Regions from separate parts of the Bacillus sp. mrc49 genome, predicted to be linked through region 2. Evidence: a T-box and tRNA genes for the amino acid it is inferred to sense, from the RefSeq annotation. Region 2 holds a T-box; the other holds one or more tRNA genes.
The links. A T-box is a leader RNA that pairs with one kind of tRNA and senses whether it is charged. The one in region 2 lies ahead of thrS (threonine--tRNA ligase), so its partner is inferred to be a tRNA-Thr.
Positions count from the first base shown of each region.

Region 1: it encodes a tRNA-Thr, which carries the amino acid that the T-box ahead of thrS (threonine--tRNA ligase) is inferred to sense. The anticodon was not compared.

Region 1 covers NZ_PHNG01000754.1:1,684-13,516, reverse strand. The annotation lists partial or broken rRNA gene CVN76_RS22395 (23S ribosomal RNA) at 1-172, shown strand, start outside; rRNA gene rrf (5S ribosomal RNA) at 293-408, shown strand; tRNA gene CVN76_RS22385 (tRNA-Asn) at 418-492, shown strand; tRNA gene CVN76_RS22380 (tRNA-Ser) at 498-589, shown strand; tRNA gene CVN76_RS22375 (tRNA-Glu) at 599-673, shown strand; tRNA gene CVN76_RS22370 (tRNA-Val) at 689-764, shown strand; tRNA gene CVN76_RS22365 (tRNA-Met) at 866-939, shown strand; tRNA gene CVN76_RS22360 (tRNA-Asp) at 945-1,020, shown strand; tRNA gene CVN76_RS22355 (tRNA-Phe) at 1,033-1,108, shown strand; tRNA gene CVN76_RS22350 (tRNA-Thr) at 1,116-1,191, shown strand; tRNA gene CVN76_RS22345 (tRNA-Tyr) at 1,208-1,291, shown strand; tRNA gene CVN76_RS22340 (tRNA-Trp) at 1,299-1,372, shown strand; tRNA gene CVN76_RS22335 (tRNA-His) at 1,390-1,465, shown strand; tRNA gene CVN76_RS22330 (tRNA-Gln) at 1,504-1,578, shown strand; tRNA gene CVN76_RS22325 (tRNA-Gly) at 1,582-1,656, shown strand; tRNA gene CVN76_RS22320 (tRNA-Cys) at 1,664-1,737, shown strand; tRNA gene CVN76_RS22315 (tRNA-Leu) at 1,746-1,826, shown strand; gene CVN76_RS31185 (hypothetical protein) at 2,072-2,266, shown strand; tRNA gene CVN76_RS22310 (tRNA-Leu) at 2,556-2,636, shown strand; gene CVN76_RS22305 (hypothetical protein) at 3,414-4,124, opposite strand; gene CVN76_RS22300 (TetR/AcrR family transcriptional regulator) at 4,751-5,371, opposite strand; gene CVN76_RS22295 (MMPL family transporter) at 5,508-7,730, shown strand; gene CVN76_RS22285 (sigma-70 family RNA polymerase sigma factor) at 8,410-9,117, shown strand; gene clpP (ATP-dependent Clp endopeptidase proteolytic subunit ClpP) at 9,148-9,732, shown strand; gene CVN76_RS22275 (TauD/TfdA dioxygenase family protein) at 10,092-10,985, opposite strand; gene CVN76_RS22270 (ABC transporter substrate-binding protein) at 11,012-11,833, opposite strand, start outside.
Region 2 covers NZ_PHNG01000691.1:637-18,592, forward strand. The annotation lists gene CVN76_RS14250 (LysE family transporter) at 1-350, shown strand, start outside; gene thrS (threonine--tRNA ligase) at 478-2,385, opposite strand; T-box leader at 2,445-2,668, opposite strand; T-box leader at 2,699-2,919, opposite strand; gene CVN76_RS14260 (hypothetical protein) at 3,073-3,348, shown strand; gene CVN76_RS14265 (Type 1 glutamine amidotransferase-like domain-containing protein) at 3,380-4,006, shown strand; gene CVN76_RS14270 (DUF7010 family protein) at 4,044-4,685, opposite strand; gene CVN76_RS14275 (YokU family protein) at 4,823-5,089, opposite strand; gene ablA (lysine 2,3-aminomutase) at 5,092-6,522, opposite strand; gene CVN76_RS14285 (sigma-54 interaction domain-containing protein) at 6,740-8,221, opposite strand; gene CVN76_RS14290 (GNAT family N-acetyltransferase) at 8,341-8,856, shown strand; gene CVN76_RS14295 (peptidoglycan-binding protein) at 9,033-9,935, opposite strand; gene CVN76_RS14300 (3-oxoacid CoA-transferase subunit B) at 10,100-10,747, opposite strand; gene CVN76_RS14305 (CoA transferase subunit A) at 10,765-11,460, opposite strand; gene CVN76_RS14310 (GntP family permease) at 11,490-12,875, opposite strand; gene CVN76_RS14315 (sigma-54 interaction domain-containing protein) at 13,457-15,127, opposite strand; gene CVN76_RS14320 (acetyl-CoA C-acetyltransferase) at 15,192-16,367, opposite strand; gene CVN76_RS14325 (3-hydroxyacyl-CoA dehydrogenase family protein) at 16,367-17,311, opposite strand; gene CVN76_RS14330 (3-hydroxybutyrate dehydrogenase) at 17,545-17,956, shown strand, end outside.

The sequences.
Region 1 (11,833 bases), on a different contig from region 2:
TGCGGACGGGATAAGTGCTGAAAGCATCTAAGCATGAAGCCCCCCTCAAGATGAGATTTCCCATGGCGCAAGCTAGTAAGATCCCTGAAAGATGATCAGGTTGATAGGTCAGAGGTGGAAGCGTGGCGACATGTGGAGCTGACTGATACTAATAGATCGAGGACTTAACCAACGCTTCTGAAAAAAATGAAATACCTTCTTATTATCTAGTTTTGAAGGAATGAAAATTTCTTCTTGCATTTTCTCGAAAAGACGTTATAATAATATATGTCTTGAAAAAACGCAAACAATGTTTGGTGACGATAGCGAAGAGGTCACACCCGTTCCCATTCCGAACACGGCAGTTAAGCTCTTCAGCGCCGATGGTAGTTGGGGGTCTCCCCCTGTGAGAGTAGGACGTCGCCAAGCTTATATTGTTCCGCAGTAGCTCAGTGGTAGAGCATTCGGCTGTTAACCGAACGGTCGTAGGTTCGAGTCCTACCTGCGGAGCCATAAATGGAGAGCTGTCCGAGTGGCCGAAGGAGCACGATTGGAAATCGTGTAGACGGGTAACCCTGTCTCAAGGGTTCAAATCCCTTGCTCTCCGCCATTTATACCTGGCCCGTTGGTCAAGCGGTTAAGACACCGCCCTTTCACGGCGGTAACACGGGTTCGAATCCCGTACGGGTCACCATTTCGGCAACATATTGGAGGATTAGCTCAGCTGGGAGAGCATCTGCCTTACAAGCAGAGGGTCGGCGGTTCGATCCCGTCATCCTCCACCATTTTTACATAAGGTCAGGTTGTTTCAGGTAGTGGTTGGTCATCATTCCACAGAAACAATTCACACGAAAACTTGATTCTTGAATAGAAACATTATTACCGTCGCGGGGTGGAGCAGTCCGGTAGCTCGTCGGGCTCATAACCCGAAGGTCGCAGGTTCAAATCCTGTCCCCGCAATCTATGGTCCCGTGGTGTAGCGGTTAACATGCCTGCCTGTCACGCAGGAGATCGCGGGTTCGATTCCCGTCGGGACCGCCATTTTTAAAGTTTGGCTCAGTAGCTCAGTCGGTAGAGCAAAGGACTGAAAATCCTTGTGTCGGCGGTTCGATTCCGTCCTGAGCCACCATAGTAGTGCCGGTGTAGCTCAACTGGTAGAGCAACTGACTTGTAATCAGTAGGTTGGGGGTTCAAGTCCTCTTGCCGGCACCATGTTTCATCCATATGCGGAGGGGTAGCGAAGTGGCTAAACGCGGCGGACTGTAAATCCGCTCCTTAGGGTTCGGCAGTTCGAATCTGCCCCCCTCCACCATCTCTTTAGGGGTATAGTTTAAAGGTAGAACAGAGGTCTCCAAAACCTCCAGTGTGGGTTCGAGTCCTACTACCCCTGCCAATTTCAATCTTATCATGGCGGTTGTGGCGAAGTGGTTAACGCACCTGATTGTGGTTCAGGCATTCGTGGGTTCGATTCCCATCAGTCGCCCCATTTTTCTTTAAAATGTGCTATAATGAAAACAACGTTAATGGGCTATAGCCAAGCGGTAAGGCAACGGATTTTGATTCCGTCATGCGAAGGTTCGATCCCTTCTAGCCCAGCCATATGCGAAAGTAGTTCAGTGGTAGAATACAACCTTGCCAAGGTTGGGGTCGCGGGTTCGAATCCCGTCTTTCGCTCCAAAACGTTGGCGGCATAGCCAAGCGGTAAGGCAGAGGTCTGCAAAACCTTTACCACCGGTTCGATTCCGGTTGCCGCCTCCAACAATCATGCCGGTGTGGCGGAATTGGCAGACGCGCACGACTCAAAATCGTGTTCCTCTGGAGTGCCGGTTCGACCCCGGCCACCGGTATCATCTAAAGGGTTAAACCCTTATAAGTCAATGCTGAGATTGTCTCTAAGCATTGACTTTTTTGTGTTTAACCGACTAAAGCAGAATGCTAATCGTGTAAACAAGCTACTGCTCGTTATAATAAGCGTAGAGGAGTCGGTAAAACATCCATACATGCTTTTAGAGATACACTTGCAAAGTATTATGTAACAAGCGGTGGTATACCAAATTAGTGAGACTAAAGGTTTGGCATATACGTTGATTAAGTGCCTGAACAAACTGATTTATTTAAAGTAGAGATACGGCCAAGAATTGATGGGAGAAACGCAGAACCTAGAATGTTTTTCCGTAATGAAAAAATCGCTATCACTTCAACAAATGATGATGTGGTAACCTCAGGCGATATTTTAGCTGTTAAAGATGTAGAGGTTTATATTATTGGTATTGATGACCGTTCGTAGATTACTTATGCATATAAGGTAAACGTGGGCGATAGATTTTTTGAGGAAGAAGGTCATTTAACTAGCTTAAGGCTGGAACTATAATAAAATTAAGTGGCGAAAATAATAATAATAATCCAATATAGCAATCGTGGTAGGACCTATTCAGGAGTGTCTTTTTTTAAAAGAGTTAATTTATTAATTGACAAATATATAATAGTATATTATTTTAATTAAAGGGTATTTATTAATCGTATGGACAATTACATAATTAGCATTGACTAAAACTATTGTAAACTCCAACAATCATGCCGGTGTGGCGGAATTGGCAGACGCGCACGACTCAAAATCGTGTTCCTCTGGAGTGCCGGTTCGACCCCGGCCACCGGTATCATGAAACAGCCAGGAGTGCTGTTGGAAGAAGGCCTTACACTTAATTGTGTAGGGCCTTTTTTGTTACTCTACAAATACTAAGAGAACGTTCCTTCTATGTTGTGATAATTAAAAAACGAATGGAAGGTGACAGTCCTGCCATACGTTTCCGAGGCGGGAGGAATGGCCAATTTTGATATTCGTTATTGCAATCAAAGGTGAATTGGAGATGAATGTCAAAAATAAGATCAGTTGAAATGACTTAAGGACATCAACTATATAAAAGCCGATTTTTAAATTAAGTTGCTCTCCAGAGGGAGCACTATTAGCTACTATGCATGATCAGGTTCTTGCAGCTGTCATTCATTTGTCTGAGTCTTTCCTTTGAAGAGGCTGTTGTATCGATCGGATAAGTTCACTATTTTTCAGGCGGTTAGGATTATATATGTCTTGTAAGCTTTTTGTTCCTGCTGGTATCCTAGTTTTACCGTTTTACCCCTAACAGACTGTATTTTTATTATATCTATTGCTATAAAAGAAAGGAGCACAATCTAAAATAGTTCAATCCTTAAGGAATGGCCTATAAGTTTGGATATTTTGAGTTAACTTTTGTCTTATAAGAGCAGCACGCAGGTAAACGTTCTTTTGTGGCAGTCTTCGTCACAAGATGTCTTCGCACTAAAAAGTCAGCTCGACTGGAGGCAATCGGCAGAGCTGATTTAGTGTTGAAATATACATATTCATTATGATACCGATGCTTAGAAGAAGAGAACTTCAATCAAATTTCCCCTGTGTACTAACATCTGTATTTGAATTTAGGTTCTGTCTGATTATAATATCCGTTCCTTACCTCTGCACACCAATTGGCAAAGGCTTCTCTCCATTGAACACTACTAAAGAATTCCTCAACAGATTCATTTTCAGAATCCCAAACGATGAATGTGTTGAGTGGAGTGATTCCCCCTGCCCAAATTCCGATATTTTGGTCAGTATTATCTTCCCTTACTAATAATATGGGCAGTCCAAATTGAAAAGCCATCGAGGGTTCAATTTGTAAAAAAGTTGAGCCTTCCCAGAACGGAGGGGATGATGAAGGCTGCCCTACATTAGTATCGGTAACCTCAACGAGAAATCGACGAAAGTTGATTGCCAACATTCCATAGCTTGATGAAACCAACCGGCGGATACTTGTTAAAATGTTTTCTGGATATTGTTCACTTATAGGCAAAGTACGTGGAAAAAGCAGAGCGTTCTCAATCTCGAAAATAAGGCGGTCTTGAAACTGCTGTTGTATTGGATTTAATGTATTTGTTGTGCTTAAGAAAATAGGAATTCGAAAGGCACGATCAACGCATTCCTCGTATCTAAATGATGGAGCTACTTCTTCCTTTAAAGGATCATCATTAGAATTTCTTGAGGAATTTGTACTTTTGTCTTTATATTTATTTTTATTTTTCAGTTTTACTTTAATTTTATTTTTATCTTTATCACTACTCACATTTCTCATCTCCTTTTTTTTATTTAATATATGGGAAAGGATTAAGTGTGATTGGACATAAGACCTGACTACTTGGTTAAGGATTAATGCTAACTTTGTACGAACAAAAGAGACCACAATATGTGGTCTTACTTACTAATTCCAATGGAAATAGTTCATCCGTTACTTTGAGTCATGGGCAACACCACAGGAGCAACGATTTAACGCATATAACAGGTGATAAGATGCGGGGAGTACATGATTGATTCGTTGGACTTCATTAGCAAAACCCTGATCATCCTTCGGCATTGGTGAAAGTGCATCCGCTTTTTCCATTAAGCTCCAGGCGGTACAAACCTATTAGGTGGAATTCGAACGCCAGTAGTTACTACAGAAGAAATTAAGCGTGAACATTCCTCTAGGCAAAGGCTCATCAAGGAAACGGCATGGGTGACCCCTAACTAACAGAAATGGCTATCCTCAGCCTCGCTTAATGGAGATCATTCTCCTGATGGGGAATTTTGCGAGGATGGAGGAAGATACGAGAAAAAACGCAAAAAAGGAGCCCGCCAAATCAAGCTGCCTATGGCGGACCGGTTCTCTATTTTTTTAGATACGACATCATTGCATTGGGAGTCTATGCATCGATCATAGATTCATTTTGGCCCGATTCCTACCCAAAATAGATCTACTAGAGCTTGCGCCGTTTTTTCTGGTCCGCCCAATTCAATTATTAATTCTTTTTTGTTTCGAATCATGGTAACTGTAGAAAAGGCATGGGCGAGCAATAATGGATTTTTGACTACTATCTCCCCATTTTCCATTGCTTGCTTGAATATGTTCTCCAGTGCTTGATGAACCTCGTTTTCTGCTGTGCGGATCTCTTGGATATGTTCTTCTGTAAGGGAAAGGGAAGCCTCCTGCAGTAATGTTTCAAAATCTATATGTGGCCTAATTAAATGCTCGAACGTTACTTCGTATAATCTGTGCTTCAATCCATTGGAACTGTTCAGCAGTTTATCTGTCTGTATTTTTATGCGGCGGAACATGCTTGATACTGCGATGGTGAATAAAGTTGCCTTATTTTTAAAATAGTAATAGACGCTTGCTTTTGTAACATTGCTGGCATCGGCAACTTGTTCCATTGAAACGCCTTCATATCCATATGTCATGAATAGGAAGGATGCAGTTTGTAGAATTTGATCTCTTGTTATATTCGAGTCATTCGTCATTTTGGGTCGTCCCGGTTTTTTCTTCTGGATATTATGATTATGCATATGAAACCTCCTTCTGGTTGAATTAATTTTCCAAATGAAATTAGTTGATTAATTAACCTTCTGGTATATATAATTAATCGTATGATATATGTATATTCTAATAGAAACAAACCAAATTGGAAACGAGGGAATTCAGATGAAAAAATCTATACTAACAACCTTCAGCTCATATATGACTGGTAGGGTTAGTCGCTGGGTTGTCATTGGCATATGGGTTGTTCTAACGGCAGCTTTAACCATTGCTTGGCCCGCAGTAAATGACTCAGAAGTTAATAATGCCCCAAATCTGAGTGAAGATTCACCTTCTGTGGAAGCAGATAAGTTAGTTAAGAAACAATTTCCAAATTCCTCAGGGATACCTGCATTGCTTACGTGGCACAATGAATCGGGATTAACGGAAGAGGATCTGAAAGCAGTCCAACAAATGGCTGAACATTTAGAGAAAGATCCGTTAGAAGATCAATCGTCAACACCTCCTCTGCATAAAATGCCTGTATCAGCACTGCAACAAATGGTTTCAAAAGATGGAACAACGCTAGTGCAACCTATTTTTTTCAAAGAAAGTGTTGATACCGAAGTCTTAAAGGGAAATTTAGATGACATCAAAGAACAAGTGAAAAAGCAGGTTTCGTATAACCCTTTCAATGTAAGTATAGATGAAAATAATAAACTGAGTACACGTTTCACAGGCCCAGCAGGGATTCAAGTAGATGCAACAAGTCTATTTGAAGGAGCGGATGTTTCGTTACTGATAGCTACGGTTGTGCTTGTCTTAGTACTGCTTCTTATTATTTATCGTTCCCCAATCTTGGCTATTATTCCTTTAATCGGTGTAGGATTTGCTTATATGCTGCTTAGTCCTATTCTAGGTTTTTTAGCGGATAAAGGTTGGATTACCGTTGATGCCCAATCCATATCCATTATGACCGTCTTATTGTTTGGAGCAGGAACAGATTATTGTTTATTTTTAATTTCTCATTATCGTGATGAGCTTCTGAAGGTAAATGATAAACGAAAAGCACTTATACATGCGTTTAAAGATGCCTCGGGTGCCATAGCTATGAGTGGAATTACTGTGGTCATTTCTCTTCTCGTCTTAATTGTAGCAGAATATGGGGCTTACCACCGTTTTGCCATTCCATTTAGCTTGTCCATCTTTATTATGGGCATAGCAAGCTTGACTCTCATTCCAGCACTACTATCCGTTATGGGAAGAGGTTCGTTTTATCCTTTCATTCCACGTACTCCTGAAATGGAAAAAGAGAGGGCTGCAAAGAAAGGAAAACCGGTTCCTGCAAAAAAAGGAAAGAGCCGCTTTGGAACTTGGGTCGGTAATATCGTGACAACCAAACCTTGGACGATCATCATAGCATGTGTGATCTTCTTTGGAGCAATGTCGGTATACTCAAGTCAAATCAAATACACCTATGATGTATTATCTTCTTTTCCAGAAGACATGCCATCAAGGGAAGGGTTCAAGGTCATTTCTGACGCATACTCGCCTGGTGAATTAGCTCCGGCTCAAGTGGTAATCGATACAGACGGAAAATCGGTAGACCTTGAAAAAGAGTTAAAGAAACATGACCTTGTCAGTACAGTGTCTAAACCCCAAAGCGGTGCGGACAATGAAGATCTAAAAGTATATGATGTTAAATTCAATGTTAATCCCTACAGTACAAAAGCGATGGAAGCTATTCCAGAATTGAGGGATGCAGCAGAGAATGCATTGGCGGAAGCTAATGTTCCTTCCGTGAAATCCAAGGTCTGGATTGGTGGGCAAACAGCGACTCAATATGACACCATGATAACTAGTAATAAGGACAACGATCTCATTGTTCCATTGATTATTGTCTTTATCTCCATCCTGTTATTGGCATACTTACGTTCCATTGTAGCTATGCTTTACCTAGTTGGCACGGTTATCTTATCTTACAGTGCAGCATTAGGACTAGGGTGGCTTATCATCCATAATATAATGGGTGCTGATGCTATACAGGGAGCCATTCCTTTATATGCTTTCGTATTCTTGGTTGCTCTTGGAGAGGACTATAACATCTTCATGATCTCGAGCATTTGGAAGAAAAAGAACTATATGCCGTTGAAGCAGGCCATTAAAGAGGGCGTGAGTGAAACGAGCGGGGTCATTACTTCAGCCGGTATTATATTGGCGGCCACCTTTGCCGTGCTAGCGACATTACCGATTCAAGTTCTTGTGCAGTTCGGAATTATCACGGCTTTAGGGATTCTTCTGGATACCTTCATAGTCCGACCATTTCTGGTACCGGCCATCACTACCGTTTGCGGAAGATTTGCTTTTTGGCCAGCTAAAGTCAAAATGGTAAAAGGAAAAGAGAATTAACAGGAGGATATGGATATTCTGTGCTGCAAAAGAGACATTTTGGCACCTTATCAATGACCCCAAAACATCAAATACTGCAAAAAAATGGATTCAATAAAACAGTGTTTGGAGTAATTCGCTCTGAACCATCAAAATGTCGATTAAAAGGTTTCGGAATGCTTTCATTCCGAAACCTTTTTGATTTATCATCGGGATTGAAGCGGTTATAAGGAATGGGTAGAGAGGACGGTCAAGAATGCTCCGGGTGTAACGATCGCCTAAACTCCTAGTTCAAAAACGTGGAAGCAACCAATATTAAAGAAGCATACATATGCGATAAAAAACAGTTCGAAAACAAGATGGGCAAAAAGAATTTGCATCTCCTTTTCACGCAGAGTGGATTTGGCCGGCGATACTCCTGCGGGAAAGGGACCTCTACGGTAGACCCCGCAGGCGCAAGCGCCGGAGGAAATGCATGCAGGGAGGAAACCAGGGATCGGTGCAGGAAAGAGGATTTACCATTAGGTTTACCGTTACAACTGAACATTTGAGGGAAAGGTTTTAGTATGAAAGGAAATCTCCTGGTAAGAATGGAATAGAATATTAATGGAAATTCATCCGATGAAAATTTTAGTGCCCCCGTATCTTTTTCTCTTTCTGAAACGTTTAGAGGATAGAGGGTGTTGAAGGAGTGAGAAAAATGATAAAGAAGTTGAGGGAAGAAAGTCATGAAATAAAGGATAACAACATGGCCTTAGATGAGGTATATCCTGAATTGCTTCGGTTTTGCCGATTCTTGACGCAAAATAGTTGGGATGGTGATGACTTGGCACAGGACACGATCATGAAGGCAATGCGGGTCTATGGGAAGAAGAAGGGGCTAACACCTGCTTTATTGAAGACGATAGCCCGCCATTCCTGGATCGATACGATCCGAAAAAGAAAAAAGGAAGCTTTAGGCGAATTGCAGGATAACGATATGCAAGGGGCAATTGGAGAAAATTCGTTTGAAACGGTGGAGTATATGATAAAATCCCTTACCCCGAAGCAAGCTGTCGTGTTTTTATTAAAGGAAGGATTTCTTTATCGCTCCAAGGAAATCGCGGATTATTTGAACACGACGGAATCGGCGGTAAAGGCAATCTTGAACCGTGTCAAAAAACGTTTGGACAATGATGCGGAGGAGCGTAAGTTGTCCGCCGTGGATGATTGGGAGTATGAGGAGGAGCAAAGGCTGATATCACTGATGACACAGGCATTGCAGCAGCAAAATCCTGATATCCTCATTAGAAGCATCCCATCTTTCAAATCGCTGAACAGTCAATCGATGATTCCTAGATCGATGGATCGATCGCTGCATTTCAAACCATGCTTCACTCCTTCAAACACACTCTCACTGGCTGCATAGCCAATCATTTTGTTAGGAGGAAGAAGAGATATGACTACCATTCCATATGTAATTGAGCAATCCGGCAAGGGTGAACGCTCGTACGATATTTATTCCCGACTGTTAAAAGATCGCATCATCATGATTGGCGAAGAAATCACCGATCATTTAGCCAACAGTGTCGTCGCCCAATTGTTATTCTTGGCGGCTGACGCACCTGATAAAGAAATCACCATTTTCATCAATAGCCCGGGGGGATCGACTAGTGCCGGTTTTGCCATATATGATACGATGCAGTATATAAAGCCTGATATCCGGACTGTATGTACGGGAATGGCTGCCTCATTCGGCGCCATGCTTTTGCTGGCAGGTACGAAGGGAAAGCGGTGTGCATTGCCGAATAGCGAAATCATGCTTCATCAGCCGCTTGGAGGGGCAAGGGGGCAAGCCACGGAAATTGAAATTTCGGCCCGGAGAATCTTGAAGCTAAAGGACCATATCAATCAAATCATTTCGGAAAGGACGGGTCAGCCTATCGCTAAGGTGGCGAAGGATACTGATCGTGATTACTTCTTAAGCGCTGATGAGGCGAGGGATTACGGAATAATCGATGAAATAATCGTTCAGGATCGTTAATTTGGGAAAAAGGGTTTCGGGGCGCTCATGCCGAAACCCTTTTTCCATAGGTTGATTTCGCATATTTTGTTGCTAATCACCAAGTAAGGAGGTGTGGTCGATTTCCCCTCCGATGCTCAGCTTTTCAGAGGGTGTGTGAGCCTCTTCGGGGTTATCCCCTGTGAGGTCTTTACCTGTGGCTCGCACCTTCGCGCCAATCAACAGTAAAACCAACAATCTTAAAGAGCCTTTCTTTCAGAACGATTTTTTCACCCGGACAATTCTGGATAAGGGAGTGCCAGCGGTGAACAATATCTTGAAAGCAGGAAAAAGCACGTTATGCTTTCTCTAGTAAGTAAGGTACTCAGAAGTTAGGGGCGTTATTTCTTATTAAGCAGTCTGCTGGATTCGTTCTCCTTATTTACCGGGATTTCTTTTCCTACTGTCACACGGCGGACGACACGGTGCTGGTCTTCATAATCGGCGATGGCATAATGCTGTGTGGCTAGGTTGTCCCATATGGCCACGTCACCTTCACTCCATTGCCAGCGCACGGTATTTTCCAGACGGGTTACGTATGAATCAAAGATACTTAGTAATCGTTCAGACTCACTTGTTGTATAACCTTCCACTCTTCCGGCAAAGCCACCTAGCAATAAATGTCTTTTCCCAGTTTCGGCGTGCACGTGGACGACTGGATGCCGCGTTTTATAAATGGTCGATTCGAATATTTCCCGGTATTTCTTTTTGACCTCGTCCGTTGTATTTTCGACTTGCTTGAATTGGGCATAATCATATTCATTTGTATGGATGGCCCATAGTTCGTCCGCTAAATGTCTCAATCCATCCGGCAGGTCTTCGTACGCCTTATTAGTATTGGCCCAGACTGTATCTCCGCCAACTTTCGGGATGGTTACACCTCTTAAAATCGAATATTTGGGAACCTCTGGGACGAAAGTGACATCGGTATGCCACTGGTTCGCTTTGGCACCCTGTGCGGAATCAAGTTCGAATATATAGTTCGTATCGTTTTTGACCGGTACCGTAGGATGGGCATAGGGCTCACCGAGGAGCTTGGCAAATGCCTCTTGGGAGGCATCATCCAAATGATTTTGTCCTTTGAAGAAAACGACTTTATGATCGTTCAGCGCTTGCTTGATTTCGCTGAATATATTTAAATCCAAGTCACCACTTAATTGCACTCCATGAATTTCCGCACCGATCCGACCTGCTACAGGCACCACTTTTATTTGTTGTGTTTTAGTTTCCGTCATAATCGATTTCCTCCCGTATTTGTTTTTTATTTGTTAAACGCTTCCTCAATGTATTCGTTGTGGATTTCTTTCTGGAAATCAAACGATTTCTTGATGTAGCCCACGCTCGCCAACGTATCGATCGATTCTTGCTGGGCCTTGATGGCATCTTTGGTAAAGAAGATATTTGGCTCTTCGGCCGTTATTATTTTCTTGACTGTGGCAGCAGGCATTTTAGTTTCTTTGGCATAAATTTCAGATGCTTCATCTGGATGTTCAATTTGCCAATCCGCCGCTTTTTTATAAATCCGTAAATACGCCTCGACAATTTCAGGATGCTCTTTGGCAAATCCGGTACGGGCGATGATTGCACCAGGAGCCAATATTTTTCCTTTTACATTCAATGCGACAGCATTCCCTTTTTCAATATTATTAAGATAATAAGGATTCCAAGTCGCCCATGCGTCCAGCTGTTTCGTTTCGAAGGCAGACTGGGCATCATCAGGCTGTAAATTGATGAGTTTGATATCATCCGTCGTTAATCCATGGGCCTTCAAGGCCTTGATTAAATACACATGACCTGTTGTTCCCGAGGCAACCCCGACCGTTTTCCCCTTTAAATCTTCAACCTGCTTAATGTTACCGCCGGTCTGAGTGATGATTCGGACAGAAGATCCGCCTTGTCCGGTTTGGGCAATCACTTCGAATGGAAGCTTCTTATCAATACCGGCTATTAGTGCACCATCTCCTAAAAAAGACAAATCAACCCGGTTGGAGGCCAGCGATTCCAAAAGTGGCGGCCCGCTCTGGAATTCACTCCACGAGATTTTTGCGCCCAGTTTCGAAAATTCATCATCGAACAATCCCTT
Region 2 (17,956 bases):
AAATAGAAGTGAATGCACGGAATGTGAAAGAATCCCACTTTTCTTCTTTTGCATCAGGATTCATCATGGCCCTCTCGAACCCTTTATCCATTTTGTTCTGGCTCGGTATTTACGGCTCGATCCTGGCAAACACCACGACTAAATACGACTTTCATCACATACTTCTATACAGCTCAGGCATCCTTCTCGGCCTCTTAGCCTGGGATACCACAATGGCCATCATCTCCAGCAGCTTCAGACGTTTTTTATCCAAACCCATCCTTGTTGGCATATCCGTCATCTCCGGGCTATCCCTTATCGGAATCGGCATATACTTTGCCATTCAGGCCGCAAAAGTACTATTTACATAAATGAAACACCTCCCAGGCGATAAAAAAAGCCCCTGGGCAGAGGCTTTTACCATCAACAGGGGGGCGCTTTGACGGAAGTTGGAACTTTTCTCGAAGGTTTGATGCAATTTGGATGCTTTACTCGTACCTAGTTGCTGCGTATTTTTATTTGTTGGAGCAGTTTGTTGATGAATGCATCTATTGAACTTGATTCATAATTTTGCTCGCCGTATTTCCGGACGTTGACTTGATTTTCCTGCTCTTCTTTATCGCCAAGGACAAGCATATATGGAATTTTTCCCATCTGGGCTTCCCTGATTTTATATCCCAGCTTTTCGTTTCGTTCGTCTGTTGTCACCCTTATGCCGAGTCCTTTCAGCTGTTTTTGGAGTTTATGGCAAAAAGGAATATGAACATGCGAGACAGGGATGAGTTGAACCTGTACCGGGGCAAGCCATACCGGGAAAGCCCCGGCAAAATGCTCAATCAGGATACCAAAAAAACGATCAATCGAGCCATAAATCGCACGATGGATGACGACGGGGCGGACTTTTTCATTTTCTTCATCGATGTAAGTCAAATCGAATTTTTCCGGCATTTGAAAATCAAGTTGAATGGTTGCACATTGATGGCTCCGTTTTAATGCATCCTTAATATGAAAATCAATTTTCGGCCCGTAAAATGCTCCGTCGCCTTCATTTAATTGATAAGGTATGCCGATATCTGAGAGCACATTTTTCAATGCTGCTTCAGAGGCATCCCAGAGGGAGTCATCTCCCAATGAATCCTCTGGTCGAGTCGAGAGCTCCACGGAATATTCGAATCCAAATGTACGATACACTTCGTCAATCAGTTGAAACACCTGCTTGATTTCCCCCTCGATTTGATCCTGGCGAACGAATAGGTGGGCATCGTCCTGGCAAAATGTCCGGACCCGAAGCATGCCGTTCAATGATCCACTATACTCATGGCGATGGACTTGACCGAACTCGGCCATCCGGATGGGTAAATCCCTGTAGGAATAACGCTTATTTTTGAATAAAAGCATATGACCCGGGCAATTCATCGGCTTCATCGCGAATTTTGTCTCATCGACCTCAGTAAAGTACATATTTTCATGATAGTGATCCCAGTGGCCCGACCTTTCCCATAACCGCTGATTCATCATGAACGGCGTGCGAACCTCGTCGTAATCAGCAGCGCCCTGGAGCTCACGCGAGAACTTCTCCAACTCATTCCTGATGATTTGTCCTTTCGGTAAATAAAACGGCATTCCAGGGGCTTCCTCGGAAAACATGAATAGTTCGAGCTGCTTCCCTAATTTCCGGTGATCGCGCTTGGCTGCTTCTTCCATAAAATGCAAGTGATCTTGTAAATCTTTTTTCCTTCCGAAGGCGACCCCATATACTCGTTGAAGAACTTCATTTCGTTTGTCTCCCCGCCAATAGGCACCTGAAACACGTGTCAACTTGAATGCTTTTACCAAAGATGTCGAAGGAAGATGCGGTCCGCGGCAAAGGTCAATAAACTCCCCTTGTTGATAAATCGTTAGTTTTTCACCGTTCGGGATGTTCCTCGCAATATCCAGCTTGAATGACTCTCCTTGACTTTCGAATAGCTTCACCGCTTCTTCATAAGATACCTCCCTCCTTTTTATTTCCAGATTTTCGTCTATGATTTTTTCCATCTCTTTTTCAATGGCTTGCAGACTCTCTGCACTCAAAGGATGATCGAGCTTAAAATCATAGTAAAACCCATCCTCGATGACCGGACCCATGCCCAGTTGCGCCGTACCATGAAGTCTCTTCACCGCTTGGGCCAAAATATGCGCCGAAGTGTGCCGCAAAACGTGCAGTCCTTCCTCCGAATCAAGTGTTAAAATCGAAAGTTCAGCGTCTTCATTCAATTGGAAACGTAGATCAACCAATTGCTTATCGAGCTTTCCTGCAACTGCCTTTTTCCTTAAGCTTGAGCTGATGGAGCCTGCCACGCTTCCCACTGTCGTACCCATCGGGTATTCCTTCTGCTTCCCATCCGGGAATCGGATTTTGATCATTTTTTCATCCATTACATGAACACCCCTTTAGAATAATAAAAAAACGCACTCATCCCTAAGCAAGGGACGAGTGCGTTTACTCGTGGTTCCACCCAATTTCCCATAAGCAAGAAAACACTTATGGCTCTGGAGCTTGTAACGCAGCTTAGACGATATCAGCTACTAAAAGTTCACTGATATAGCTCAAAGGCGGTAAATCATTTTCCTAAGCCAGGAAGTTCGCAGCTGCCCTTCCCTCTCTGAAAACCGTAAAAATGATTATTGTCCTTTTCATCGCAATGGTTTTATAAACAAAAAACGCACTCATCCCTAAGCAAGGGACGAGTGCGTTACCCGTGATTCCACCCAATTTCCCATAAGTATTTTCACTTATGGCTCTGGAGCTTGTAACGTAGCTTAGACGATATCGGTTACTCTCGTTCACCAATAAAAGCTCAAAGGCGGTAAATCATTTTCCTAAGCCAGGAAGTTCGCAGCTATCCTTCCCTCTCTTAAGACCGTAAAAATGATTGTTGTCCTCATCATGGCTTATGCTATTGCAAATCGATTTTTATATTGTTATACATATTACAACCAATCCCTGAAAGTTACAACATTTTATTCCAAAAAATATTACTTTTACCAAATGAATAATCCCTATCCTAGCACTCTATCAATTGGTATAATTAGTAAAAAAAGGAGGGTCCCATGAAAAATTTAAGCAGCTGGTCGATCGGATTCGCCGTGATGGGTGCCGCAGCATTTGGCTTTTCGTTTGTCAGCAAAGAAGCCTTCGATTTTTTAATGGTCTTCGGATTCGGGGCATTATTACTCGGCATGCTATTAAGTTTCGCGGCCATGTTCAAAAATGAAAAAGGAAAGACGAAATTTTTGGCTGTCGCCGCGTTCTTTCTTTTAAGCTTCATCCTGGTTTGGAATGACCCCTTTCAAATCATCAGGCTGTTAACATGGATGAGAAATTAACTAACTCTAACGACTGGGAGGCGATCCATAGATGGACATTTGTTTCATTGGCGGCGGCAATCACGCGAATTCCGAATTAGCTGAAGTGTACCTGGAACTTTCAAACATGATGAAGCCCAATGCCAAGATTTTAATAATCCCGTTTGCAACCGATGATTCCAGGTATGAAGGCTGGCTGGCAACCGTCAAGAAAGCCTTTTCCATCATGGAACATGCTAGTGTTGACTTATTGAGAGAAAACCTTTCGGAACAAGAGATGAAACAAGCCATAAAAGGATATGATGCTCTTTATTTTATTGGCGGCAGGCCAGAACGATTGATCACTGTCATGGAAAATAAAGGCCTTACACCGATCTTGAAAAACTTTAATGGCTTATTGATTGGATATAGTGCGGGTTCGTTAGCCATCTGCACGGATTGCATTATGACGAAAGATAAAGACTATCCAGAAACGATAATGATCAAAGGCTTGGCATTAGTTGAGTTTAGCGTTGAAGTCCATTACGAAGATAAGATAGATGGAGAATTGCTTCCCCTTTCAACTGAACGAAAAATATATGCCATTCCAGATGGAAGTGCCCTTTTCACAAAGAACGGCGAACTCTATAAAGTGGTGAATGATATATACTCGTTCCAAGATGGTGCACGCTTTCCCTGAGTGAAGGAGTTGCTTGGAAAAATTCTTGAGAAGTTATTCAGCTTGGATGGTCTTCGGTGTGTCCAACCAATCCCTTTGCATTCTTCACACGGAGCATTAAGGTAAGTCCAGTGGACCACAAGATTAGGGCGCAGCCAAAGCCGAGCAGTGATAATTTGGCAGTAATTTCATGACCTCCAAGCATGAAGGTGCTTGGAGCGGCCAGTAACGTGATAAGTGCCAATGAGCAGAGCAGCATTCCAGTCAAATAGTATAGCTTGATTTGAAAAAGCGATGCCAGGGGTAAGAAATGCAGGCCCACGATAATGGCGATGACGCCAGGTATAAGATCGGTTTGATCGTTCGCGTTACAGATGGCTATGGCAGCCACGATCAGCAAACCTTCGGCGATGAAGACGATATTGAACCAGAATCGGATTCGCTTCAGCTTCCCTGTAATTTGATGCGGCATTTCTTGTGCCGCATGTAACAGTGAAATGCCTCCGATAAGCAGGATGAATCCAACCAGTATGGCGGCGAGTTCCACGTACGGAAATCCCCATTCTTGCAATCCCATTACACCGATACCTGCCCACAGCGTACCGAAGAACGCCATGAAAATGACCCCAATTCCTGTACCGCGATATGCTTCTTTCGTTTGCATCATCCGCTTCCTTTCATCTTCAGTAATATCATACATAATCCATCATACTGTGGAAATTAGCCGATTATTCATGATCCATATACCTAAAAAGCAAGCGAAAGGGAGATATGATCGCGGGTCCGTCGATAGTATTACGGGAGAAGGGATGGCTATCATCCGCTTCTCCCGCGATTTCATTTCCAATTGAATAGTTGCTTGACTGGCGCCACAAGAAGCTGATCATAGGCGAACTCGTCAGGATATTGACTCAGATCATGTATGGCTAAGGCCTCATCCACCTTCTGATTCATATGATCGGACACATATATCCCACATTCCGGGCAGTTTATGGCGGGAACCTGCAGGAGCTTTATCGATCGCTTCCCATCGGGCATGATCCAGAAACAGTCCTTCTTTTCACTTTCTTCTACGTTAGGGGCATTGCACCATAAGCAGTCCATCTTCATCCCTCCTTGCCTTCCGGCTTCACCGGTTCACTTTGGGCCAGGGCATTCTTTTTTTCTTGCGCTTTCCTCAATTTCTCCTTCATTTCATCCCGTTTATCGCGACGGTCCTTCAATGAGGCATGCTCTGCCGCATTTTCATATGCCTTTCTCTTATCAAGACGGCGCAAGCCCTCTGGCACCAAATTGAATTTTTCGTCCGTCATGAGCGCGGATATCCCCACGGCTGCTTTTCGGTCTTCGGTGCCATACACTTCATCAAAATACGCGTCGGCACTGCCGGAAACATAATTCTTAGGCTCCGGATAGCTCGTGATGACACCTTCGAAGTTCCGCAATACGACCTTATCCGGGCTTTGGGATAGAAGGTAATTCGGAGTCAGGGCTATCTTACCTCCGCCGCCAGGCGCATCCACCACAAAGGTCGGCACCGCATATCCCGATGTATGGCCACGGAGCGCTTCAATGATTTCCAATCCTTTTGAAACCGGGGCCCGGAAATGGCCAATCCCTTCGGATAGATCGCATTGATAAATGTAGTAAGGCCTTACCCTTGCCATGACACAGTCATGCATCAGCTTTTTCATGATATGGACACTATCGTTGATGCCAGCGAGGATGACCGCCTGATTACCGAGCGGGACGCCTGCCATGGACAGCATATCGCAAGCCTTTTTCGCTTCATCGGTCAGTTCAAGCGAATGATTGAAATGGGTGTTTAACCAAATCGGATGGTATTTCTTCAGAATATTGCATAAATTTTCCGTAATCCGCTGCGGAAAAACGACCGGGGCCCGTGTACCGATCCGAATGATCTCCACATGCGGGATGGCGCGTAAGTTGCTCAATACGTATTCGAGGATCTTATCATTGATCAGCAAGCCGTCCCCTCCGGAAATCAGCACGTCCCTCACTTCCGGTGTATTTCTTATATATTCGATCGCTCCATCCAATTGCTTCTTAGGAACGCCCATTCCCACCTGGCCTGAAAAACGGCGGCGCGTGCAATATCGGCAGTACATCGAGCACTGGTTCGTAACGAGGAACAGCACCCTGTCCGGATACCGATGCGTCAAGCCTGGAACTGGTGAATCCTCATCCTCATGGAGCGGATCCTCCAAATCATATCTCGTCTTGTTCATTTCTGCCGAGAGCGGTACCGACTGTAAACGAATTGGACAGCGAGGATCATCAGGATTCATCAAAGAAGCATAATAGGGCGTTATATTCAAAGGAATCGTCTGAGTCGAGATCCGGACTCCTTCCTCTTCCTCCGGAGTCAGATTGACGACCTTTTTCAAATCATCCAAGGTTTTGATCGTATTGGTCAATTGCCAGATCCAATCGTTCCACTGCTCTTCCTTGACGTCCTTCCAAAGCTCGATATCATTATAATGCCTGCGCCCGCCAAGGTACTCTTTATGTTTTATTTCCATTCCCATCATGTTCATGTTAAAAATCCCCTCCCCTTATTCTAAGAACTTATCGATATACTCTCGCAAGAATGATGCCAACTCTTTTGAGAAGGAAAACATCAGAATAAGAGGGGAATGCGGGCGTGCGGGCCGCAAAATTCTTTTCTAAACGCCCAATATTTTGCAGCCAAATTCTTTGCATCTCATACAAAATACTTTACCTTCATTTCTATCATCTTGATTCCTTCCATTCCGCCGCATACACCTTTTCAATCTTGTACTTATTTAACTTATATTGTAATCCTTGTCTGGTAATATTGAGGGACTCAGCCGTTTTGCTGATATTCCCGTTGTATTTTCGGAACATATTGATGATCATTTCCTTTTCCAGTTCTTCAAGGACGACAGGTAAATCCATCTTGTCCGTTAATATGGGCGGCAGGCTCGGTGCACTGGGGGGAGTGTATTTGCCTGAAGGAAAAAGATAGGCCGGGAGGTGATGCTCATCAATCATATCCTCTCCAGTATCCATGACGTTAAAGGCCAATTCGATGGCATGGCCCAGTTCACGAATGTTTCCGGGCCATGGATACTGAAGAAGCCGATTCATCGCCTTCTGACTGATCCCGCGCACGTCTGAAAAAAATGATTTGTTGAACTTCTGAATAAAGTGATTGGCGATTTCCGCTATATCTGTTTTACGCTCCTTAAGAGAAGGCATGGCGATCGTCACGACATTCAGGCGAAAAAACAAATCGGAGCGAATGATTCCCCTCTCTAGCGCTTCTTCTGGAGAAATGTTCATCGCCGCAATAATCTTCACATTAATTTTTTGCTCCTGCGCTCCTCCGACGCGGCGCACCTCACCCTCCTGCAGCACCCGCAGCAATTTCGCCTGCAATCCAGGATCGAGGCTATTCAATTCATCAAGAAACAGCGTACCGCCATTGGCCTGTTCAAAAATCCCGAGTCGATCCACTGCTCCCGTGAAAGCCCCTTTCGTCGTGCCAAACAACAGACCTTCCATTAATTCCTTTGGGACGGCCGCACAGTTTTGTGCAATGAATGGCTGATGGCGATGGGCACTTACATTATGGATACTTTGCGCTACCAATTCCTTCCCCGTTCCCGTCGGTCCATAAATCATGACCGGGGAATGGCTGCGGGCCGATTTTTTGGCCAATGATATCGCTTCTTGAAAAACGGGACTGCTCCCGATCAAATCACTGAAATGATAAGTCGCCGTCCCTTCGAAGTACTTATTTTTCTTATAGGTCTCGGCAAGCTGGGAGCGTAAATCGACGATTTGATCATACATGTTCATAACCTTGGTAATGTCTTTGGCGATCTCCACTGCCCCGATGATCTCGCCATCCTCATATAGTGGATATGTACTATTGATCGACGTTATCTTTTTCTCCTTTACATTCACATACGTTTGAATCGACTCATTCGTTTCGATGCCCTTGTCCAACGCCGCCTGCAGCGTACTCGACTCATCGGTCAAGGATGGATAAAGCTGAAAAATATTCTTCCCGAGCACCTGTTCGCGAGCCAGCCCATCGATATGTGCCATCATTTCATTATAAAAAACCGTATCCCCATCTTTGTTCACGATATGGACACCCACATTTATCACATTCAATATCCATTCAAATTGCGTGGAAAACTGATTGACTGAAGATTTCATTTCTTCATCTCCGTTCTCTGTCACTTGATAGAATTACCTGTAAATTATATCATTTAATGGTAAATAGAATCATAGAAATGATAAAGCTTCTGAAGAGAAGAAAGGAGTTTCCCTTTCTACAGGGAAACTTATAAATAAAAGGGGTGAATGGTATTTTAAAAAGGAATGAAACCAAATTAGAAATTAAACCTTGGGAAGAGAAGGATCTTGATTTACTTTTTCAACTCAATGAACCGAAAATGATGGAGCATCTTGGTGGTCCAGAGAGTGCAGAACAAATCCAAAAACGCCACAAACGATACCTTGAAATCGGAAACAGGGGATGCATGTTCAGCATCATCCTGCCAAAGGACGAAGCTGTTGGTTCCGTAGGCTACTGGCAAACCGTCTGGAACGATGAAAATGTGTATGAAATCGGCTGGAGTGTCCTCCACTCTTTCCAGGGGAAAGGCATTGCATCACAAGCCGTCAGGGCTGTCATCGCCAAACTCAAGGACGAACGCAAATACAGCTCCATTCACGCATTTCCATCCGTCCATAACGCCGCATCCAATGCCCTTTGCCGCAAGCTTGATTTCAATCTCATCTCCGAATGTGAATTCGAATATCCGCCAGGGAGCCTCATGCAATGCCATGATTGGTGCTTGGAGCTTGAATGAAACAATAGCGGCTGTTTTCCAGTGGGAAAAGTCGAATTCTGTTAGGTTTAGGTGAATTTATTTCCCGGGAAAGTCGAATGATTCCCGAATAGGACGAATTATTCTTGGGCTGGGACGAATTAGCCTTCAGGCGGGCAGGATGGGTTTACCATCCTATCCGCCAAGATCATACTCTATCAAGCAAGCAATTTATTCCATGTTTCTTTGTTGGCTTGGTTATCCCCAGAAATGCTGCTTGCTTTTTGAAATTTGGATAATGCCGCCTCGGTTTTGCTGCCGAATCGTGCGTCAAGTGGCCCGGGATCGAATCCTTTCATATAGAGTGCTGCTTGCAGTATCCATGTGATAGGGCCCGTAGCTCCTATACTCAATGTGACCATCGCAGACTTGGTTTTTGGCCCCCATTTTCCATCGACCGCAAGTCTATGATTATATTGCTTATTAAGCTCCGTTTGTACTCCTTTTAAAAGAGCTGATCGAGTTTTGGAGCCGAAAAAACCATCGACCGCCAGATTCGTTTTATAGCGGCTATTTACTGTTTCCTGAATGGAAATGATTTGGCTATCTCCTTTACTGCCCTTTGTTGTTTTGAATCGGTTGGTAAGATGCGGTTTCTTCCCTGCTTGTAATTGTGTGTAGGTTAAGCCCCCCGTCATTTGCAAGTGGGGATAATCCTTGAATGTACGCCAATCTCCGCCCCATTCGAATCCTAACTTTTTACCTATCGCAGCCACACGCTGCCACCTTGAATCCACCGTCCAGATCGCTTTCCTGCCATCATCACTCACAAGGAAGAAATCGATGGCCAGTCCAAAATTATGATAAGATTGGCCTGGCTTAGCGTTCGTCACAACAGGCTTAGCCGGATCACTATAATTTTTTCCATTGTAACTGTAGATTCGTCCTTGACCATAAAGCGCGGCTTGCTCTTCCAAAGAGCGGTAACCTGCGCTTATTTGTACAGCGATCCCTTCTGTATAAGCACGTTCGATCATCTCCAATGCTGATGCCTTCACTACTGCATCCATCCCTATACCCATCTTCTTCACTGATCGATCCAATAATGTTCGTAATTCCACGTTCAATGCCATCCCTCCTTTTTACGTTTCCATCACCCTTTATATAAGCCTTTTTAACGGAAAAGTAGCATGAGGAGTCATGAAACAAAAGAGGTGCAACAAAAAATAGACCACTTCCATTCGCCTGGTTGCGAATGGAAATAGTCTAATAGTTCTTATTAATCTTATGCCCTGATTTCAATAGAGGGACTTATGGTGAAGTCAGCCTCTGTTTTGCTTTTCACTTCATCAAGTGTTACGCCATTTTGCAATTCAATCAATTCCATTCCCGCTTCGGAAAAATGGAAAACAGCCAATTCGGTAATCAGGCAGTGGACGACCTTTTCTCCTGTCAATGGCAATGTACAGCTCTTTTTCACTTTGGATTCACCATGCTTATTCACATGGTCCATGATGACAACGATGCGTTTCGCGCCTTGGACGAGGTCCATCGCGCCTCCCATTCCTTTGACCATCTTGCCAGGAATCATCCAGTTCGCCAAATCCCCAGTTTCGGAAACCTCCATGCCGCCTAATATCGCTAGGTCGATATGGCCGCCGCGGATCATCGCGAACGATTCAGCGCTATCAAAAAAGGATGCCCCCGCTTTGGCGGTTACCGTTTCTTTCCCTGCATTGATCAAATCCGGATCGACTTCATCCTTTTGTGGGTAGGGTCCGATTCCGAGTAAGCCATTTTCCGATTGAAGCATGACATTGAAGTCATTTGGGATCATATTGGCAATCAAGGTCGGCATCCCGATCCCTAAATTCACACACATACCATCTTGGATTTCCTTAACGGCCCGTTCTAAAATCAGTTGTCTTGTCATTTGAATACTCCTCCTTTTTATGCGTTAGCAGTTGTAAGTTTTTCAATACGTTTTACATAGTCATTTCCTACAAGCACTTTTTGTACATAAACTCCTGAAGTATGGATTTCATCCGGATCAAGCTCCCCTGTGCCCACAACCTCTTCCACTTCGACGATCGTGACTTTCCCCGCTGTGGCAACGACAGGATTGAAATTCCTTGCTGTTTTTCGATATACGAGGTTACCGAAATGATCCGCTTTCCAAGCTTTGACAAAGGCAAAATCCCCGACGATCCCTTTTTCCATGATGTATGTGCGGCCATCGAACTCTTTATGTTCCTTTCCTTTGGCGACTTCCGTTCCCACTCCCGTAGCTGTATAAAAGGCAGGAATGCCCGCTCCGCCCGCTCTTAATCGCTCAGCAAGCGTTCCTTGGGGAACTAGCTCGACCTCCAGCTCGCCGCTTAAAAATTGCTGCTCGAACAACTTATTTTCCCCTACGTATGAGGCTATCATTTTTTTGATTTGTTTATTTTCCAGCAAAAGTCCCAGACCCCAATCATCGACCCCGCAATTGTTGCTGACGACCGTCAAATCCTTTACACCTTTGTTACGCAAAGCAATGATTAGCTTTTCTGGAATTCCGCTTAACCCGAACCCGCCAACGATAATGGTAGCTCCATCCTCGATATGTTCAATAGCGCTGTCAAAAGATGATAACAATTTACTCATTTCCCCATCTCCATTCCTAATCTATTCTTTTAAATAAACAATGATGTACCAAAGGCAATGATGAAGACGGTCACTGTTTTCAAGACCGTAATCGCAAAGATATCCTTGTACGATTGGCGATGTGTCAGCCCTGTAATGGCAAGTAAGGTGATGACGGCGCCATTATGCGGCAGCGTATCCATCCCGCCTGATGCCATGGATGCAATTCGATGAAGCATTTCCGGGGTGATCCCGACATTTTGGGCCACCTGCATATAGTGACTTCCCATCACTTCCAGCGCAATCGAAAGTCCGCCTGATGCCGATCCGGTGATTCCTGCCAGTACATTGACGGCAACAGCTTCGGATACGAGGGGATTGCCGCTTGCATTGAACACCCAGTTTTGAATGACCGAGAATCCAGGAAGCGTTTTTACGACATTCCCAAAACCGACTTCAGATGCGGTATTGAATATGGCAAGCAAAGATCCCATCGCAGCAGCCGTCAATCCACTTGCCAATTTGACCTTTATGCGTCCAACATTCAAAAGCATGGCGGCTATGATACCGATTGTGAGGGCAACGATCAGCGACCACGATGAAGTGACTGTGCTTACATCGGCAATGTTGAACGTTTCCTTCAGCATCGATCCGTCATACCAATGCTTAACCGAAATGGCGCTGCGGCTGAAAGCGAAATTGAAAGCGACGACAAGGATGAGCGGTACGAGGGACAGCCAAAAGTTAGGCAGGTTTTGCTGTTCTGCACTTTCGGGTTCATTGATATGTCCTTCCCCGTACCCTTCCCCATTTGCCACCGCTTGTTTACGACGGCGTTCCAGCCAAAGCATTCCTCCTGTGAAAACAATGATTGCGCCAATGATCCCCATGATGGGAGCTGCATAGGTATCCGTTCCGAAATAATTCGTTGGAATGATATTTTGGATCTGAGGTGTTCCAGGAAGAGCATCCATCGTATAAGTGAAAGCGCCTAATGCTATCGTTCCCGGCAGCAATCTCTTTGGAATGTCGGCTTCTTTAAAAATGGCTGCTGCAAATGGATAAACGGCGAATGCCACGACAAACAGTGAAACCCCGCCATATGTCAGCGCCGAACAGGCAAGCACGACAGCAAGAATGGCCTGCTTCGAGCCTAGTGATTTTACGATGGTCTTGGCAATGGATGCTGCTGCACCGCTCATCTCCATGACCTTTCCGAATACGGCCCCTAATAAAAATATCGGAAAAAACGCTTTAATATAGTTAGCGGCGAACGTCATGTATGTCTCTGTATAACTCGGCAGCAAGTGACCGCCGGATAATATGACCGCCAACAATGTAACAAGCGGCGCTATGATAATGACCGGATAGCCCCGGTAGGCTAAAAAGATTAAAAGTCCCAGCGCCACGACAATGGCTAAAATTTGAATCACCAACTCATTTCCCCCTTTTCTTTTTTCTCCCTTTGCCCCAAAATGAGACGGAAATCTCTTAGTAAAAAATATCAATCTCCCTAAATCCCATATTTTTTCCTTTGTTCCATCCAAGCCTGCCTTCCCCAAGTCAAGCTGAATGATCTCCCCAAACTTCCCAAGCGTTGATAACGCTTTCAACTTTCTTGGTGAATGATGAATTTTCTTTTCATTTTAAGTGCAAACAGCATTTATCATGACAGATTGGCCATTCACTAATTTAATAATGCAATTGTCGTGCCAACTTGATTTCAAGGTCTATTCGTTACGTTTTTATAAATGGGACAAGCTAAAATCCCTGGTAACTGTCAGGTTTTCCTTACAGATAAGCATAAAAGGTTAAAAAGTGTAAGCCTTTTCATACAACATCTCAAAACTACCTTGTTTTATGTACGGATTCCCTGACACATCGCTACTTTTTGCAGGATAAAATAGCTACAACGGCGCAAACGTTACACTTCAGGGATTCGCTTCTGAGCGGATGCCCACCCATTTACCAATATTTTAACATTTAAATAGATGGGCAAACAGCTATTTTCCTATCATCATAAACCATATTTATTCATTTTTTCATAAAGCGTCGTTCGGCTGACCCCGAGCCTCTTTGCCGTTTCCGACTTATTGCCAGAAGTCATTTCCAGGCATGAAAGGATGACAGCCCGCTCGGTCTCATCCATCACCTCGGCTAAGGTGCGGATCGTGACCGCTTCCTTCTGACCCGTGATTTCTTTCGGGAGGTGCTTGGAACATATCATTTCCCCTTCTTCCACGATATTCATTGCCCGTTCAATGATATTCTCCAGCTCACGAATATTGCCCGGCCACCCATAATGTCGCAGCAGCCGTAATGCTTGGTCACTCATCCCGATTACACGCTTTTTCATGAGGCTCTGGTACTTCTCGACAAAATGATTGACCAGTATTTCAATGTCCTCCGGCCGCTCCTTCAGGGAAGGGACCTGAAATTGCATGACCTTTAGCCGATAATACATATCAAGCCGGAATTCCCCTTTTGAGACCATTTCATCCAGATTGCGGTTCGTTGCAGCGATTACCCGGACATCAATCGGAATGCTTCCCGTCGATCCGACCCTCTCGATTTCTTTTTCTTGGAGCACACGAAGCAGCTTCACCTGCATATGCAGCGGCAGCTCACCGATTTCATCGAGAAAAATCGTTCCCCCTTCAGCTGCTTCGAACTTCCCTGCTTTTCCGCCTTTTTTTGCACCAGTGAAGGAACCCTCTTCATAGCCAAAAAGCTCCGACTCCAGCAGCTCTGCCGGGATGGCGGCACAGTTCACCTTGACGAACACGCCCATCGCCCGTCTGCTATCATTATGGATGGAATGGGCAAACAGCTCCTTACCCGTTCCGCTTTCGCCCAAGATCAACACATTCGAATCGCTTTTCGCGGCAATTTTGGCTTGACCTTTCACTTCCATGAATGCGGGACTTCTGCCCATCAAATGATCAAACGTATAGGAGGCTTTATTCCTCTCGCGAAAATCACCTTTGTACTTTTTCAGCTCTACTTCAAGTGAGTTTATCCGCTTGGAAAGAGCGGTGAATTGCCCGACATTCTTAAAAAGAATCTTCCCGACCGCTCCTATTAATTTACCTTGTTTCCGTATGGGGGAGCGTGTCGCGATGATATAGTTATCTTTTATTTTCTGTAATTCGGCGACCTCTTGCTTGCCTGTTTTGGAGACCACATGCATCCGCGTATTTTCAATGACCTCCGTTACATGTTTCCCTATGGAGCTTTCCTGATCGACCCCCAGAAAATCCGCATAAGCGTGGCTCAGCATTTGGACATACCCCTCCGTATCGACCATCACCAACCCGTCATAGGCAAATTCAATGATATCCTTGAACAGAATTTCTTCATGATTATCGACATTAAGAAAATCACTTTTATTATTCGTAAACAATAGTAGATAAATCTGATACTGCTCAGCACCGATTTGAATGATGGTTTTTCTGACAATCCCATTGTGATCGTTCAAACGGATGGGCGTATTGACAGCTGGTCTAAGCTTTTTTTCCATCAGCACATTTATTTGCCGATCAAATTGATCCTCAGGGAATATCTCTGATAATATGCGATTGCATAAAAAGATTTCATTTTCGTTTTTCGTTACCAAAACACCTACAGGCAATTCTTCGACTATCGCCTTCACTAATTCCAAATGAACAGTTTCACTATCGCTTGCCATCCTTATTCTCCTTAACCCGTCTGAATTTTCCCTCATTATATCATAGGAAATTGAAGTCAAGGGATTACCGCTCCACAATCAGCGCCGTTCCTTGTCCGCCGCCAATACATAGGGTGGCAAGGCCGGTTTTTGCGTCCCTGCGCTTCATTTCATACAGTAAAGTCACTAAGATGCGGGCACCAGATGCACCTACCGGATGACCCAATGCAATCGCCCCGCCATTCACATTCACTTTCCCCGGATTCAATTCAAGGTCATGAAGCACGGCGAGTGACTGCGCCGCAAAGGCTTCATTCACTTCCAGCAAATCGATTTCATCGATTGTCATTCCCGCTTTCGCTAAAGCTTTTTTTGTAGCAGGAACTGGCCCGTAGCCCATGATTTTCGGATCGAGGGCGGCATTGGCATAGGATTTGATCGTTGCCAGCGCTTCCAGTCCCAGCTCGTCTGCTTTTTCCTTGGACATCAGGACCAGCATCGCTCCCCCATCATTGATTCCCGATGCATTACCGGCCGTCACCGTTCCGTTTTCCTTAAAAGCAGGACGCAGCTTCGTTAGCTGATCGATCGTCAGCCCATGACGCGGATGTTCATCCTGGTCCACCAAGATCGTCTTTCCGCGGCGTTTATATTCAACAGGGGCGATTTCATCTGCAAACCGTCCTTCAAGCTGGGCCTTTTCAGCCTTCATTTGGCTATTCAAAGCGAATTCATCTTGCTTTTCCCGGCTGATATCCCATTGCTCGGCAATATTCTCCGCAGTCACGCCCATATGATATTGGTTGAAGACATCCGTTAAGGCATCATACGTCATGGAATCCACGGCTTCGGCATTCCCCATTTTCTGGCCAAAACGATAGTTGGGAAGTAAATACGGGGCATTGCTCATGCTTTCGATCCCTCCAGCAAGAATCACATCCGCATCACCAAGGGCAATGAATTGTGCTCCCATTATGACTGTACGGAGTCCGGACCCGCAAAGTTTATTAACGGCCATGGCCGGCGTCGTTTCCGGAATGCCTGCATGAATCGCAACCTGACGTGCCACATTTTGCCCTAATCCAGCAGACAGGATATTCCCGACCAACACCTCATCGATCAGATCAGCCGGGATTTTTGCCCGTTTGATCGCTTCCTTTGCTGCCACAACTCCCAATTCAACCGCTGAAACATTGGCAAGACTTCCTCCGAACGTACCAACCGGTGTCCTAGCGGCCCCTACAATCACTACTTCTCTCATCATACTTCCTCCTTCTCCCTTTTTAATTTTGCCAGTTTAATGAAATGTCGGTCCCGCTCATCGATTTTCTCGGAAGCGGCAGATCCTTCATACGTAAAGATCCCTTCTCCCGACTTTACCCCAAGCTTCCCTTCCTCCACCAAATCACGAATCAACACAGGAGCTTCCTTACTCTGATCAAGCTTGGGTGAAACATTATCAAAAACACGCTGCCATGTATCCAGTCCGCCAAAATCGGCAATCTCGATCGGCCCGGTAAATGCCCAGCGAAAGCCTGGTCCGGCCGTTATCGCCGTATCGATATCCTCAGCATCGGCAACACCCTCTTTTAATAAATGAAAGGCTTCCCGCATCAAGGCAGTCTGGAGGCGATTGGCAATGAAGCCTGGTATTTCTTTTTTCAAGAGAATCGGAGACTTGCCGATTTTACGCATCAAAGCAAGGGTTGTCTCGACGATATCCGGTTTTGTTTCGTCATGCTGAACAATTTCAACCAATGGAACCAGATGGCCGGGATTGAAGAAATGCGTGATCACCATCCTGTTTGCAAACGAAGCCTTCTCCATCAATTGGGAAATCGGAAAAGTCGATGTATTGGAAGCAACAATCGCATCCGGTTTGATGATGTTCTCCATTTGCTGATAGAGACTCAACTTCAGCTCGATGACTTCCGGGATCGCTTCAATGATAAAATCGGCATCCCTTAAGGCCACTTCCAAATCAATGTTATAAGTAATATTCGCCAAAGCGTCTTGCTTTTCCTGATCGGTCAACACCCCTTCCGCAATCAGCAGGGATAGATTCTCAGAAATCCGGTTTTTGGCATGCGCTAAGAATTCTTCCTGGATATCGTTAATCGTGACGGAATACCCGCTAACGGCAAATGACTGCGCGATCCCACTCCCCATGACACCTGAACCGATAATCGCTATTTTGTTAATCATCCTAATTCCCCTTTCCGTTTTATGTCCTCACCTTTCATTCATGCAATATTCGTGCCACCGATAACGAAAAAACAAAATTCTTTTGTTATGCCAAAAATCATGATAGACTCTTACTCATTAACCTAACCCATATTTTTATAACTTCCCTATTCATTTCCAACATTATCTTGAGGAATCTTCCTTTTTTAAAATGAACAGATTGGACCATTACATTTTTTTTGGAGGAATGTAAGATGGTTAACAACAAAGTGGCGATCATTACCGGATCGGCTAGAGGAATCGGGTTTGAGATTGGAAAGATCTTTGCCGAAAATGGCGCGAAGGTCGTTTTGTCCGATCTTGATCAAAACACAGTTGAAAAAGCTGCTTCAGATCTAAGAAACAAAGGCTTGGACGTTATCGGCTTAAAAGCAGATGTAACCGTTGAAGACGATATCATCCAACTGATCAATCAAGCTAAAGACAAATATGGACGAATCGATATTTTCATTAATAACGCCGGGCTTCAGCATGTGGCGCCGATTGAAGAATTTCCAACCGAAAAGTTCGAACTGATGATCAAAATCATGCTGACCGCTCCTTTCATCGCGATCAAGAACGTTTTGCCCATCATGAAAGAACAAGGCTTCGGCAGGATCATCAACA